Regions from separate parts of the Streptomyces sp. NPDC098789 genome, predicted to be linked through region 1. Evidence: riboswitches for the same ligand, from Rfam matches in the RefSeq annotation. Region 1 holds a riboswitch; the other holds the start of a gene.
What was found. Region 1 has a riboswitch for cobalamin ahead of ACIQWR_RS08380 (CoA-acylating methylmalonate-semialdehyde dehydrogenase). Riboswitches for the same ligand answer to the same signal wherever they lie in the genome.
Positions count from the first base shown of each region.

Region 2: it holds a riboswitch for cobalamin, as region 1 does, so the genes downstream of both, ACIQWR_RS14610 (ribonucleoside triphosphate reductase) here and ACIQWR_RS08380 (CoA-acylating methylmalonate-semialdehyde dehydrogenase) in region 1, are expected to answer to the same signal.

Region 1 is NZ_JBIWAJ010000003.1:193,191-200,215, forward strand. Features, by position in the region: gene aceA (isocitrate lyase) at 1-984, opposite strand, end outside; gene ACIQWR_RS08375 (short-chain fatty acyl-CoA regulator family protein) at 1,301-2,707, shown strand; cobalamin riboswitch at 2,776-2,962, shown strand; gene ACIQWR_RS08380 (CoA-acylating methylmalonate-semialdehyde dehydrogenase) at 3,172-4,671, shown strand; gene ACIQWR_RS08385 (acyl-CoA dehydrogenase family protein) at 4,676-5,821, shown strand; gene ACIQWR_RS08390 (enoyl-CoA hydratase/isomerase family protein) at 5,818-6,903, shown strand; gene mmsB (3-hydroxyisobutyrate dehydrogenase) at 6,900-7,025, shown strand, end outside.
Region 2 is NZ_JBIWAJ010000006.1:6,545-13,569, forward strand. Features, by position in the region: gene ACIQWR_RS14610 (ribonucleoside triphosphate reductase) at 1-1,416, opposite strand, end outside; cobalamin riboswitch at 1,445-1,628, opposite strand; gene ACIQWR_RS14615 (glycoside hydrolase family 71 protein) at 1,742-3,430, opposite strand; gene ACIQWR_RS14620 (hypothetical protein) at 3,716-4,192, shown strand; gene ACIQWR_RS14625 (DUF6585 family protein) at 4,394-5,074, shown strand; gene ACIQWR_RS14630 (GNAT family N-acetyltransferase) at 5,037-5,603, opposite strand; gene ACIQWR_RS14635 (NADP-dependent isocitrate dehydrogenase) at 5,738-7,025, opposite strand, start outside.

The sequences.
Region 1 (7,025 bases):
GTTGTAGGCCAGCATCTGGTCCGGGTACCGCGCGTGGATCGCCTCGGCGAACTCGCGGGCCTGCGCCAGGTCCGGGGTGCCCGTCTCCACCCAGATCAGGTCCGCGTACGGGGCGTAGGCGAGGCCGCGGGCGATGACCGGGGCCATCCCGCCCCGGACGTGGTAGAAGCCCTCGGCGGTGCGCTCGCCCGTGCAGAACTCGGCGTCGCGCTCGTCGACGTCGCTGGTCAACAGGGTGGCGGCGAGGGCGTCGGTACGGGCGATGATCAGGGTCGGGGTGTCCGCGATGTCGGCGGCCAGGCGGGCCGCGTTCAAGGTGCGGACGTGCTGGGCGGTGGGGACGAGCACCTTGCCGCCGAGGTGGCCGCACTTCTTCTCGGAGGCCAGCTGGTCCTCGTAGTGGATGCCCGCCGCGCCCGCCGCGATCATGGCCTTGGTCAGCTCGAAGGCGTTGAGGGGGCCGCCGAAGCCGGCTTCGGCGTCCGCCACGATCGGGGCCAGCCAGTCGGTGGTGTCCGTACCGCCCTCGGCGGTCGCGATCTGGTCGGCGCGCAGCAGGGCGTTGTTGATCCGACGGACCACCTGCGGAACCGAGTTGACCGGGTACAGGCTCTGGTCGGGGTAGGTGTGGCCGGCCTGGTTGGCGTCGGCCGCGACCTGCCAGCCGGACAGGTAGATCGCCTGGAGTCCCGCCCGCACCTGCTGGACGGCCTGGCCGCCGGTGAGGGCGCCCAGGGCGTGGATGTAGTCCTGCTCGTGCAGCTGGCGCCACAGCCGCTCGGCGCCGCGCCGGGCCAGGGTGTGCTCCTCGCGGACGCTGCCGGAGAGGCGGACGACGTCCTCGGCGGAGTAGGTCCGCTCGATGCCGGCCCAGCGGGGGTCGCTCACCCACCGCTGCTCCAGTTCCCGGGCCGCCGCCGTCGTCGTTCCCGCCTGGGCCTGAGCCTGATTCCGGTCCTGAGCCTGAGCCTGCTGCGTGGCCATGGCCGTCTCCCCTGAGTCACGTCAAAAAGTGGACATGTGAAATGTGCGAATGAGACATCGACGAGTCACCGGGTGACACTCGGTGCACCCTGCACACCGTGGTGCGCGATCCGCCCTCGGCGCCCGCCGGACGCTTCTGCGGGCTTCCTGGCCGCAGTCCGACTCTGGCAGTGGCACCGAGTGCCATCAACCGTGGCCGCATGCCACGTTCTGCGCATCTTCTTCGCCGCGATTGCCAAGATTGCGAAGGGTGCACGGTCCGCCGCCGCGCCTACACTCACTTTCCTACTCACTGGTAGGCGGTACGGGGGGCACGATGGGCAAGACCTATGCGGGGGCGCGGCTGCGGCGGCTGCGCGAGGAGCGGCGGCTCAGCCAGGCCGAGCTGGCGCGCCGACTGGAGATCTCCCCCAGCTACCTGAACCAGATGGAGCACGACTCGCGCCCGCTCACGGTGCCCGTGCTGCTCCGGCTCACGGAGGCGTTCGGCGTCGATCCCGGCTTCTTCGCGGAGCGGGACGGCGCGCGCACGGTCGCGGACCTGCGCGAGGCACTGGCCGACGACATCACGGCCGCCCGGGTCTCCGCTTCCGAACTGGCCGAGCTGGTCCAGCGGTTGCCGGCCGTCGCAGGGGTCCTGCTCGACCTGGGGCGGCGCAACGTCGCCCTGACGGAGCGGCTCTCGGACGCCGCCGACGGCAGGGCCGGGGGGACCGTCGGCGGACCCCGGCCGCCGCACGAGGAGATCCGCGAGTTCTTCTACCGCCGCCAGAACTACCTCCACGACACCGATCTCGCGGCCGAGGAGCTGGCGGGCGCGATCGGCATCCGCCCCGGCGGCGTGCTGCCCGCCCTCGCGGACCGGCTGGCCGAACGGCACGGCGTGCGCCTGGCCCCGGACGCCGACCGGCTGCACCGCTACGACCCCGCGCGGCGGACCCTGCACCTGTCGCCGCGGCTGCTCCCCGGTCAACAGGCGTTCCGGATGGCCACCCAACTCGCGCTCCTCGAACACGGAGCGGGCCTGTCCGCCCTCGCCTCGGAGGACTTCGACGAGGGCTCGGCCGCCTGGTCACTGGCCCGGATCGGCATCGCGAACTACTTCGCCGCGGCGCTGGTGCTCCCGTACGGGGCCTTCCACGCGGCGGCCGAGGAGGAGCGCTACGACATCGAGAAGCTCACCGTCCGCTTCGGTCTGGGCTACGAGACGGTCTGCCACCGCCTCAGCACACTCCAGCGGCCGCGCCTGCGGGGCGTGCCGTTCTCCTTCGTCCGCGTCGACCGGGCCGGGAACATGTCCAAGCGGCAGTCCGCCACCGGATTCCACTTCTCCCGGGCGGGCGGCACCTGCCCGCTGTGGAACGTCTACGAGGCCTTCGCCGCCCCCGGCCGCATCCACGTCCAGATCGCCGCCATGCCCGACGGCGCGCGCCACCTGTGGACCGCCCGGGCCGTCACCCGGCACCGCGGCGGTTGGGGCGAGCCCGGCAAGACCTTCGCGATCGGCCTCGGGTGCGAGATCCGGCACGCCTCCCGCCTGGTCTACTCCGACGGGCTCGACCTCGCCAACGCCTCGGCCGCCACGCCGATCGGCATGGGCTGTCGCCTCTGCGAACGCCTCGAATGCCCCCAGCGCGCCGCTCCCCCGCTCGGTCGCACGCTCGCGGTCGACGAGAACAGCAGCACCTTCGTGCCCTATCCGGTCGTCGCCGAGGACGGTTGAGCCGCGCCGGCCATCCGGGCCGGCCGTGCCGGTGGGGATGGCGAAGGTGGGGGTGGACTTACTAGGACGTCCAACTATATGTTCGTGGCACAAGGTCCGCGGTGCAGGGAAGCCGGTGTGAATCCGGCACGGTCCCGCCACTGTGACCGGGGAGTGTGCTGCCCTCCACACGCCACTGACGGCTTCACGTCGGTGAGGCGGACGGCACGCGGTGATCCGGGAGTCAGGTTACCGGCCGCGGAACGTTCCGTGTTGTCCACGAGGATGGAGCAGACACGCATGGCACCGGTCCGTACCCACGACCCTGGTGATCCGGCGGAGCGAGCGGCGACCCCCGCGCTCTAGCTCATCGGCCGCCTCCGGCAGCCCTGTCCCACGGCACCCCACGCGACGGACCCGACCCGGGTCCGGTTGCCGGTGCGCCGTGCCGTCCCCGGATCCTCACCTGACGAGAGCAGGCTCCCATGGTCCGCGAACTCACCCATTTCATCGGCGGAAAGCACACCACCGGCACGTCCGGCCTCTTCGCCGACGTCCACGACCCCAACACCGGCGCCGTCCAGGCCCGGGTCCCGCTCGCCGGACGCGCCGACACCGAGGCCGCCATCACCGACGCCGAGGCGGCGCAGCGCGAGTGGGGCGAGTGGAACCCGCAGCGCCGGGCCCGTGTCCTGCTGCGCTTCCTGCAACTCATCGAAGGCGAAAGGGAGTCGCTGGCGCGACTGTTGTCGGCCGAACACGGCAAGACCGTCGCCGACGCCCACGGCGACATCCAACGCGGCCTGGAGGTCGTCGAGTTCGCCGCGGGCATCCCCCACCTCCTCAAGGGCGAGTTCACCGACAACGCCGGAACCGGCATCGACGTGCACTCCCTGCGCTCACCGCTCGGCGTCGTCGCGGGCATCACCCCCTTCAACTTCCCCGCGATGATCCCGCTGTGGAAGGCCGCCCCCGCGCTCGCCTGCGGCAACGCCTTCATCCTCAAGCCCTCCGAGCGGGACCCCTCCGTACCCCTGCGGCTGGCCGAGCTGTTCCTCGAAGCGGGGCTGCCGCCCGGCGTGTTCAACGTGGTCAACGGCGGCAAGGAGGCGGTCGACACGCTGCTGACGGACCCCCGGGTACAGGCGCTCGGCTTCGTCGGCTCCACCCCGATCGCCGCGCACATCTATGCCACCGCCGCCGCCCACGGCAAGCGCGCCCAGTGCTTCGGCGGCGCCAAGAACCACATGATCGTGATGCCGGACGCCGATCTCGACCAGGTCGTCGACGCCCTGATCGGGGCGGGCTACGGCTCGGCCGGCGAGCGCTGCATGGCCATCGCCGTCGCCGTCCCCGTCGGCGAGGAGACCGCCGACGCGCTGGTCGCCCGCCTCAAGGAGCGCATCGCCACCCTGCGGATCGGCCGCTCCGACGACGCCACCGCCGACTTCGGCCCGCTGGTCAGCCGGGACGCGCTGGACCGGGTCCGGCGCTACGTCGACATCGGGGTCAACGAGGGCGCCGAACTCGTCGTCGACGGGCGCGGGTTCACCCTGCCCGGGCACGAGAACGGCTTCTTCGCGGGGGCCACCCTCTTCGACCGCGTCACCCCGCGCATGCGGATCTACCGCGAGGAGATCTTCGGTCCGGTGCTGTGCGTGGCCCGCGCGGCGGACTACGAGGAGGCGCTGCGGCTGCCCACCGAGCACCCGTACGGCAACGGCGTCGCGATCTTCACCCGCGACGGCGACACCGCCCGCGACTTCACCCGCCGCGTCGGTGCGGGCATGGTCGGCGTCAACGTGCCCATCCCGGTCCCCGTCGCCTACCACACCTTCGGCGGCTGGAAGCGGTCCGGCTTCGGAGACCTCAACCAGCACGGCCCCGACTCGATCCGCTTCTACACCCGTACCAAGACCGTCACCTCGCGCTGGCCCTCCGGGGCCAAGGAGGGCGCGAGCTTCACCATCCCGACGATGGGCTGAGCCGGTGACCACCACACTGACCCCCGATCAGCTCGCCCTGGCCGAGGTCACGCTCGACTTCGCACAGGAGCAGCTCGGTCCGTACGCCGTCGGCTGGGACCAGGACAAGCACTTCCCGGTGGACGTGCTCCGCAAGGCGGCCGACCTCGGACTCGGCGGCGTGTACGTCCGTGAGGAGCACGGCGGTTCGGGGCTGAACCGCGCCGACGGCGTCCTCGTCTTCGAGGCCCTCGCCACCGGGTGCCCCTCCATCGCCGGGTACCTGTCCATCCACAACATGGTCGCCTGGATGATCGACCGCTACGGCGACGCCGCCCAGCGCGACCGGTGGCTCCCCGCGCTGTGCTCGGCCCGGTCCCTCGGCAGCTACTGCCTGACCGAGCCGGGCGCCGGGTCGGACGCGGCCGCGCTGCGCACCCGGGCCGAACGGGTGGGCGACGACTACGTCCTGAGCGGGGTCAAGCAGTTCATCTCGGGAGCCGGCGCGGCCGAGGTGTACATCGTCATGGCGCGCACCGGTGGTGAAGGATCGGGCGGGATCTCCGCCTTCGTGGTCGAACGCGACGACCCCGGCGTCTCCTTCGGCCCCAACGAGCGCAAGATGGGCTGGAACGCCCAGCCCACCCGGCAGGTGGTCCTCGACGCCGTCCGCGTTCCCGCCGACCGACGGCTGGGCGCCGAGGGCGACGGTTTCCGCATCGCCATGAACGGCCTGAACGGCGGCCGCCTGGGCATCGCCGCCTGCTCGCTGGGCGGTGCGCAGAGCGCACTGGACCGCAGCCTGGCGTACCTGGCCGACCGCGAGGCCTTCGGAGCACGGCTGTTGGACGCGCAGGCGCTGCAGTTCCGGCTCGCCGACATGGCCACCGAGCTGGCCGCGGCCCGCGCGCTGGTCCGCCAGGCCGCCGCCTCGCTGGACCAGGGCGATCCGTTGGCCCCGCAACTGTGCGCGATGGCCAAGCGGTTCGCCACCGACACCGGCTACTCCGTCGTCGACCGGGCCCTGCAATTGCACGGCGGGTACGGCTACCTCAGCGAGTACGGCATCGAGAAGATCCTCCGCGACCTGCGGGTGCACCAGATCCTGGAAGGAACGAACGAGGTCATGCGCATCATCGTCGCCCGCGGGCTCACGGAGGCCCTGCGATGAGCCCCACCGCCGCCGAAGGCGCCGACCACGTCCTCCTGCACACCGAGGGACGGGCCGGGTACGTGACCTTGAACCGCCCCCGGGCGCTCAACGCGCTCACCCACGCCATGGCCCTGCGCATCGACGCGGCACTGACCGCGTGGGAGCACGATCCGGCCGTCGGGACCGTCGTCCTGCGCGGCGCCGGTGAGCGCGGCCTGTGCGCGGGCGGCGACATCCGCTCCATCCACGCGGACGCCCGCAGCGGCTCCACCGCCTCGGCGGACTTCTGGCGCGACGAGTACCGGCTCAACGCCCGGATCGCCCGCTACCCCAAGCCGTACGTCGCCCTGATGGACGGCATCGTGATGGGCGGCGGCGTCGGGATCTCCGCCCACGGCAGCGTCCGGATCGTCACCGAACGCTCCCGCGTGGCCATGCCCGAGACCGGCATCGGCTTCGTCCCCGACGTCGGGGGCACCTACCTCCTGACGCTGGCGCCCGGCGAGCTGGGCACGCACCTCGCCCTCACGGGCACGCCGGTGGACGCCGCCGACGCCCTGCTGTGCGGCCTCGCCGACCACTTCGTACCCGCGGCGCTGCTGCCGCAGCTGTCCGCGGACCTCGCCCACGCCGACGTGCACGAGGTGCTGGAGCGGTACGTCGTGCCCGCGCCCGGCGGCGGGCTCCGCGCCCAGCGGGAGTGGATCGACCACTGCTACGCGGCGGACACCGTGGAGGAGATCCTGGACCGGCTCCGCGCCAGCGGCGCACCGGCCGCGAAGGAGGCCGCCGACCTGCTCCTGACGAAGTCGCCCACGGCGCTGAAGGTGACCCTGGCCGCACTGCGCCGCGCCCGCACGTTGGGCCCGCTGGAACGGGTCCTGGAACAGGAGTACCGGGTCTCCTGCGCGGCTCTGACCTGCCCCGATCTGGTGGAGGGCATTCGCGCTCAGGTGATCGACAAGGACCGCGCGCCGCACTGGAGCCCGGCCTCGCTCGCCGAGGTCGGTGCGGCCGATGTGGCCCGGTTCTTCGCCCCGCTCGGCGAGCGCGAACTGCGCCTCGCCGTGACCGACTCTCCCCAGGAGGTGCCGTGGTGAGCACGACCGTAGCGTTCATCGGGCTCGGGCACATGGGCGGGCCGATGGCCGCCCAGCTGGTCCGGGCGGGACACCGGGTCATCGGTTTCGACCTGGCGCCCGAGGCCCTGGCCGCCGCGGCG
Region 2 (7,025 bases), on a different contig from region 1:
GGGCAGCTGCGAGGAGTTGGTGTAGTAGGGGTTGGCGTCCGTGCCCGCCTGGAGGATGTCGGGGAAGCGCCGCCGGTCCTCCTTGGCGAAGCGGTACGTCGTCCCCTCGGCCGGGGTGGCCTCCAGGTTGTAGAGGTTCCCGGTCCGCTCCTGGAACTCCACCATGCGTGCGCGGACGCGGTCCAACAGGCGCACGGCCAGCGCGTGCCCGGCCTCGGTGGTGATGTCGTCCGCGTCCCCGGAGAAGTTGCGGATCATCTCGTTGATCCCGTTGACCCCGATGGTCGAGAAGTGGTTGCGCAGGGTGCCCAAGTAGCGCTTGGTGTACGGGAACAGCCCGCCGTCGATCAGGTCCTGGACGGTGATCCGCTTCAGCTCCAGGCTGTCCTTGGCCAGCTCGCACAGCCGGTCCACGGCCGCCATCAGGGCGTCCTCGTCGCCCGCGTGGACGTGTCCGAGGCGGGCGCAGTTGAGCGTGACCACGCCCAGGGAGCCGGTCTGTTCGGCGCTGCCGAAGAGGCCGTTGCCGCGCCTGAGCAGTTCGGTGAGGTCGAGCTGGAGCCGGCAGCACATGGAGCGGATCATGTTCGGGGACAGCTCGGAGTTGATGAAGTTCTGGAAGTACGGGAGCCCGTACTTCGCGGTCATCGCGAAGAGCCGCTCGGCGTTCTCGCTCTCCCAGGGGAAGTCCCGGGTGATGTTGTAGGTCGGGATCGGGAAGGTGAAGACCCGGCCGGTGGCGTCCCCCTCCGTCATGACCTCGATGTAGGCCCGGTTGATCAGGTCCATCTCGCTCTGGAGCTCGCCGTAGGTGAAGTCCACCTCGGCGCCGCCGATCACGGGGACCTGCTCCCGCAGGTCCTCGGGGCAGGTCCAGTCGAAGGTGAGGTTGGTGAAGGGGGTCTGGGTGCCCCAGCGCGAGGGCACGTTCAGGTTGTGCACCAGCTCCTGGACGCACTGCCTGACCTGGGCGTACGTCATCGCGTCGAGGCGGACGTAGGGGGCGAGGTAGGTGTCGAAGGAGGAGAAGGCCTGGGCGCCCGCCCACTCGTTCTGGAGGGTGCCGAGGAAGTTGACGATCTGACCGACGGCCGAGGACAGGTGCCGGGGCGGGCCGGAGTCGATCTGGCCGGGGACCCCGTTGAACCCCTCGGTCAGCAGGGTGCGCAGGGACCAGCCCGCGCAGTAGCCGGAGAGCATGTCCAGGTCGTGGATGTGGAAGTCGCCCTCGCGGTGGGCGCCGGCGATCTCGGCCGGGTAGACGCGCTCCAGCCAGTAGTTCGCCGTCACCTTGCCCGCCGCGTTCAGGATCAGGCCGCCGAGCGAGTAGCCCTGGTTGGCGTTGGCGTTGACCCGCCAGTCCCGGCGTTCCAGGTATTCGGTCACGGTCTCTACGGCGTCGACGGCAGCAGTCACGGCAGCCCTCCCACGAGGCTCGGCACGGAAGTGTGGTTCGTTCGCCGGCAGGTGTCGGACTCGCGCGGCGCCCCGTCCCCGTCGGGGGAAGGGCGTGCGCTCACCGTTGCGGGGCAGTCCCGGATTCGCATCGGGTTCCCTGTTGCCTCGGTCGGGGCGGACATGAGCGAGCATGAGCGTGACCCCGCCGAACCGGCAGGGCCAACACTACATATGGATATGACCGCCCAGTGCGACCACTAGATATTGGGTGACCTTCGTCCCCGGAGAGGGTCCCAAAGTCCCTCCCACCCGTCCGGCCGGCCGCCCTCGCGCGCCGGCGCCGCTACGAAGCGCGACCGCTGGTGGCCCCGTAGTACTGGAGGTCCTGGACCGCGACCTTGCGGTCCACCGGGTACGGCAGCTCGACCGCGGTCGAGGTGGCCCCGTCGCGGACCGCCCGGGCGGAGCTGGTGCCGGAGCGCAGCTCCAGCAGGTGCGACCCGACTCCGGCCGGGGCCTCGTAGGCGTCCGCGTCCCCGCCGGTCGCGGTACGGACGGTGGCCGGCGCGGTCAGGAAGCTGAGCACCTCCACCGCGTCCCGGGGCGCGGCGCTGCCCTTGCGCAGGGACATCACCAGGGACTGGGTCCCGGTCGGGTCGGTCGCGGCGAACTGGGTGCGCGAGGTCAGGTAGAGCGTGTCCCGGACGATCCGCGGCCAGGCGCCCGTCTTGAACCGGGTCAGGTAGTAGGAGGAGATGTCCAGGTAGGTGTGGCCGTTGTGCAGGGAGGGTGCGAACTGGCTGCCCTCCGAGTAGTCGTTCCAGGTGGTCAGCTGCACCCAGTCGGCGCCGTCGTCGATGGCGTGCGTCCAGGTGGAGCGCAGGGTGGCGGTGTTCCCCGCCTCGTCGTAGATCCCCTGGTTGGGGCGGGCGTCCTGGACGGAGACCGGTTGCATCCAGATCTTGCCCGCCTCGTGCGCGCGCCGGACGTCGCCGGCCGCGCCGTCCTGGCCGACGTAGCTGCGGCTGCCCCATTCGGAGAACCCGTAGCTGATGGGCGCGAACCGCGCGCCGTGCGCGCCGAAGTCGAGGAAGAGCGGGACGAACGCGGTGCGGATGCCGTGCTTCGACTTCAGCAGGTCCAGCACCCGGGTCCACCAGGCGACGTCCTTCTCCTCCGCCTTGAACGGGGAGACGACCAGCCGTCCGTCGCCGAGCCGGTGCGCGGCGGGTGCCACGGCGAGCGCGGCGAGCGCGGCCGCGAGCACGGCCGGGTCGTCCGTCTTGAGGGAGGTCATGTCCGGCATCAGCATGACCTTGAAGTCGGGATCGACCGAACGGGCTGCCTCCATCAGGAGGTTGGCGCGGTCCCAGTTGGGGCCGGAGAGGGAGAGCAGGTCGAGGGTGAATCCGTCGATCCCGGCGGCGCGGGCCGTGCGCACCTCCTGACGGAGGTTGGCCAGCTCCCAGTTGCCCTGTTGGGGCGCTACGGGCAGCGGTCGGTCGCGCAGCAGCCCGCCGTAGCGCTCGTGCTTGCCGTTCTCCCCCGCCGGGGCGAGGTAGTTGCGGGTGTAGTAGTCGCCGTCCGCGCTCGCGTTGTCGAGGGAGAGCGGGTAGGGGGTGAAGTAGTGGGCGAAGACCAGCTTCTTGCCGGCGCGCAGCGCGGTGGCGTCCGGCAGGTCGAAGGGCAGGGCGCCGGCGGGCCGCACGCCGCCGCCCGCCGCGCCCCCGTCGTCGCCGGCGCCCGCGCTCCCCGACGCGGCGGGGTCCGGGCTCGCGTCGGGGGCGCCGCTCCCCGGGGTGCCGGCGGAGCGGCCGTGGTCGCCGGGTCCGGTGGACCAGGGCGCGCCGATGTCCGGCGCCGAGCGGTCCGGGCGGGGTCCGGCGGAGAAGGGGTCCCAGGCGATGCCCGTCGCGGCGAACACCCCGACGAGGAGGAAGCCCGAGACGAGCGCGGCCAGCAGCATCCGGCCGCCGCGCAGGCCCGGGCGGCGCCGGTGCGATAAGGGCCGACCCTGTCGCTGCGCACTCATCCTGGTCCCCTTCCGGAACGTGCCCGTGTCCGGGGCTGCACAGCAGTAGAGCCGATTCCCGACATCCGGACAACCGTTCCCCCTCCGGTCGGGCCGGGCGCGTACGTCAGGGGAACCACGCCGACTACGCAGAGCGTCTCGACGGCCGGGGGACGGTCAACACCCTGTACGGAATGCGAAATTCCCCTGGCCTTACGGCACAACTGGCGCATAATCGACCGCACGCGGCTCGAATCAACCCTGGCGCCGCGTTGGGCCACGCATGCAATGGGGGGCATCGTGCCGATGGGGGATCCGAACGGGAGACAGGAACGGCAACCGGGGTGCACGGGGACGCTGCCGGCGACCTCCGCCGAGTTGTCCCGGCTGCTCACCGCCGTCCGGCGGGGGCGGGTGCTGACGGTGACGGGAGGGTTCGGCGCCCCGCGGAGCCTGCTGGTGCGGGAGATGGCACGGCGCCTGACCTCGAACTTCTGCGACGGGGTGGCCGTCGTCACCCTCGAATACGCCTGCGGGGTCCGCGAATTGGTGGGTGTGCTGGGCACCGTACCGGGGATCCCCTACCTGCCGCGCGGGTCGGCCAACGCCGCCTCGTGGCTCGCGGAGCGGGACATGCTGCTCGTCCTGGACGGCTCCGACCGACTCACTCCCGAGGCCCTGAACTGGCTCCGGGCCCTGCTCGCCCGCGCGCCGGGGCTGCGGATCCTGGCCGCCGGGCGCTACCCGCTCGCACTGGAACAGGAGCGGGTCCACCGCCTCTGATCCGATTCCGTCTCCGGGCGGAGCCGGATGGCTCCACAATGGTCGCCCGATCGCCAACCGGCGGACGACGAGGGGGACATGATGAGCAATCAGGACGTACCGGCGGGCTTAGGCCGACACGAGAGGACCTTCGCGGCGGGTTCCGGCAGCGGACCTTCCAGGGCGCGCCGACGCAGATCCGCGAGCCTCAGCGTGGGCGCGGTGGTGGTCTTCTTCGTGGTGGTCGGGCTGGGGATGTTCGCCGCGGGCAAACCGCTCTTCATCGCGCTCATGCCCCCGGTCCTCGGCGGGGCGGCGTTCCTGTGGATCTGGCGCCACAGCATCTCGACGATCAACTTGGAACCGTACGACGAGGTCGAGTTGTACGAGCACGGACTGCTCGGGCGGGCAGGCCGCAAGCAGCGGGCCCTGCTCTGGAGCGAGGTCTCCTCCTACGAGGTCGGTCTCTATCAGCCGCCGATGAAACTCACCGAGGACGGCATGAAGCCCACTCGGTCGCACGGCACCAAGATGCACTTCTCCCGGGACGGCGACGGCGACTTCGAGGTGATGCTCAGCGGCATCGCGGAGGGCGACGCGCTCATGGCCGAGGTGTCCGCCCGGATCATGGCGCACCTGCTGCCCGCCGCCCTGGAGACGGTCCGCTCCGGCCGGGCGATGGAGTTCGGACCGCTCTCGGTCGATGCCACCGGCATCCACCGGGACGTCCGCACGGTCACCTGGGACGACTTCGACGCCTTCGTGGAGAACCCGGGGTCGAGGGTGGCCGTGCGGGACGTCAACGGGAAGGAGTCGCTCCACAGCAAGGCGAGCGAACTGCCGAACCGGGCGGTCCTGCACGCACTCATCCAGCGCTTGCAGGCGGAGCGCTCGGCAGGTTGAACCCGGGCCATTCCTCGGCGAGCAGGCCGAGGATCACCTCGTCGATGAAGGCGCCGTTCGCCCAGCCGGACTGGCGCAGGGTGCCTTCGAGGGTGAAGCCCGCCGCTTCGGCGGCGCCGATCATCGCGGCGTTGTCGGCGAGGGTCTCCAGCTGGAGGCGGTTGAAGCCGCGCACGGTGAATCCGTAGTGGCACAGCAGCAGGACCGTCTCCAGCCCCAACCCGCGCCCGCGGCTGCCGGGCAGCAGCGACAGCCCGACGTGCGCGAAGCGGTTGTGCGTGTCGATGCCCCAGAGCACGGCCTCGCCCGCGAGCTCCCCCGTGGCCCGCTCCACCACCGAGAAGCAGGCGGACTTCTCCGAGGCCCCGGCGGGTTCGAAGGGAGAGTGCCCGCCCGTGGCGGGCAGCGGGCGCCAGGGCTGGGCGTTGGCCCGGGAGTGGGTGGGCACGTCGTCGTACAGCTCGGCGTGCAGCACGGCCACGTCGTCGGCGTGTCGGGCGCGCAGCCCGACCAGGTGTCCATTGATCACCCGGTATTACTAGCCGCCGCCGGTCGGGGCCCACAACCGGATTACGTCCGCACGCACGACCGCCCCGGCCGGAGGGTTCCCGGCCGGGGCGGAGCGTTGCGTTGCGCGCCCGGGTGGGCGGGCGCGCGGGCGGATCAGCCCAGGAGCGCGAGCGCCTGGTTCAGCGTCGTGGACGGACGCATGACGGCCGTGGCCTTGGCGACGTCGGGCTGGAAGTAGCCGCCGATGTCGGCCGGGGAGCCCTGGACCGCGATCAGCTCGGCGACGATGGTCGCCTCCTGCTCGCCGAGGGTCTTCGCGAGGGTCTCGAAGGAGGCCGCCAGCTCGGTGTCCTCGGTCTGGCGGGCCAGCTCCTGCGCCCAGTACAGGGCGAGGTAGAAGTGGCTGCCGCGGTTGTCGATGCCGCCGAGGCGACGGCTCGGCGACTTGTCCTCGTCCAGGAACGTGCCGGTGGCGCGGTCCAGGGTATCGGCCAGCACCTGGGCGCGGGCGTTGCCGGTGGTCTGCGCGAGGTGCTCGAAGGAGACGGCCAGCGCGAGGAACTCGCCGAGGCTGTCCCAGCGGAGGTAGTTCTCCTTGACGAGCTGCTGCACGTGCTTGGGGGCGGAACCGCCGGCACCGGTCTCGAAGAGGCCGCCGCCGTTCATCAGCGGGACGACCGACAGCATCTTGGCGCTGGTGCCCAGCTCCAGGATGGGGAAGAGGTCCGTCAGGTAGTCGCGCAGCACGTTGCCGGTCACCGAGATGGTGTCCTCGCCGCGGCGGATGCGCTCCAGCGAGTAGGCGGTGGCCTTCTCCGGCGACAGGATCTCGATGGTCAGGCCATCGGTGTCGTGGTCGGCGAGGTAGGTCTTCACCTTCGTGATCAGCTGGGCATCGTGCGCGCGGGTCTCGTCCAGCCAGAAGACGGCCGGGGAGCCGGTGGCGCGGGCGCGGGTGACGGCGAGCTTGACCCAGTCCTGGATCGGCAGGTCCTTGGTCTGGCAGGCGCGGAAGATGTCACCGGCGGCGACCTCCTGCTCCAGGACCGTGGTGCCCGCGGCGTCGACGAGGCGGACGGTGCCCGCGGCGGCGATCTCGAAGGTCTTGTCGTGGCTGCCGTACTCCTCGGCCTTCTGGGCCATGAGGCCGACGTTCGGCACCGAGCCCATCGTGGACGGGTCGTACGCGCCGTGCGCGCGGCAGTCGTCGATGACGACCTGGTAGACACCGGCGTAGCTGCTGTCCGGGAGGACCGCGAGGGTGTCGGCCTCGGCGCCGTCCGGGCCCCACATGTGGCCGGAGGTGCGGATCATCGCCGGCATGGAGGCGTCGACGATGACGTCGCTCGGGACGTGCAGGTTGGTGATGCCCTTGTCCGAGTCGACCATCGCGAGGGCGGGGCCCTCGGCGATCTCGGCGTCGAAGGAGGCCTTGATCGCG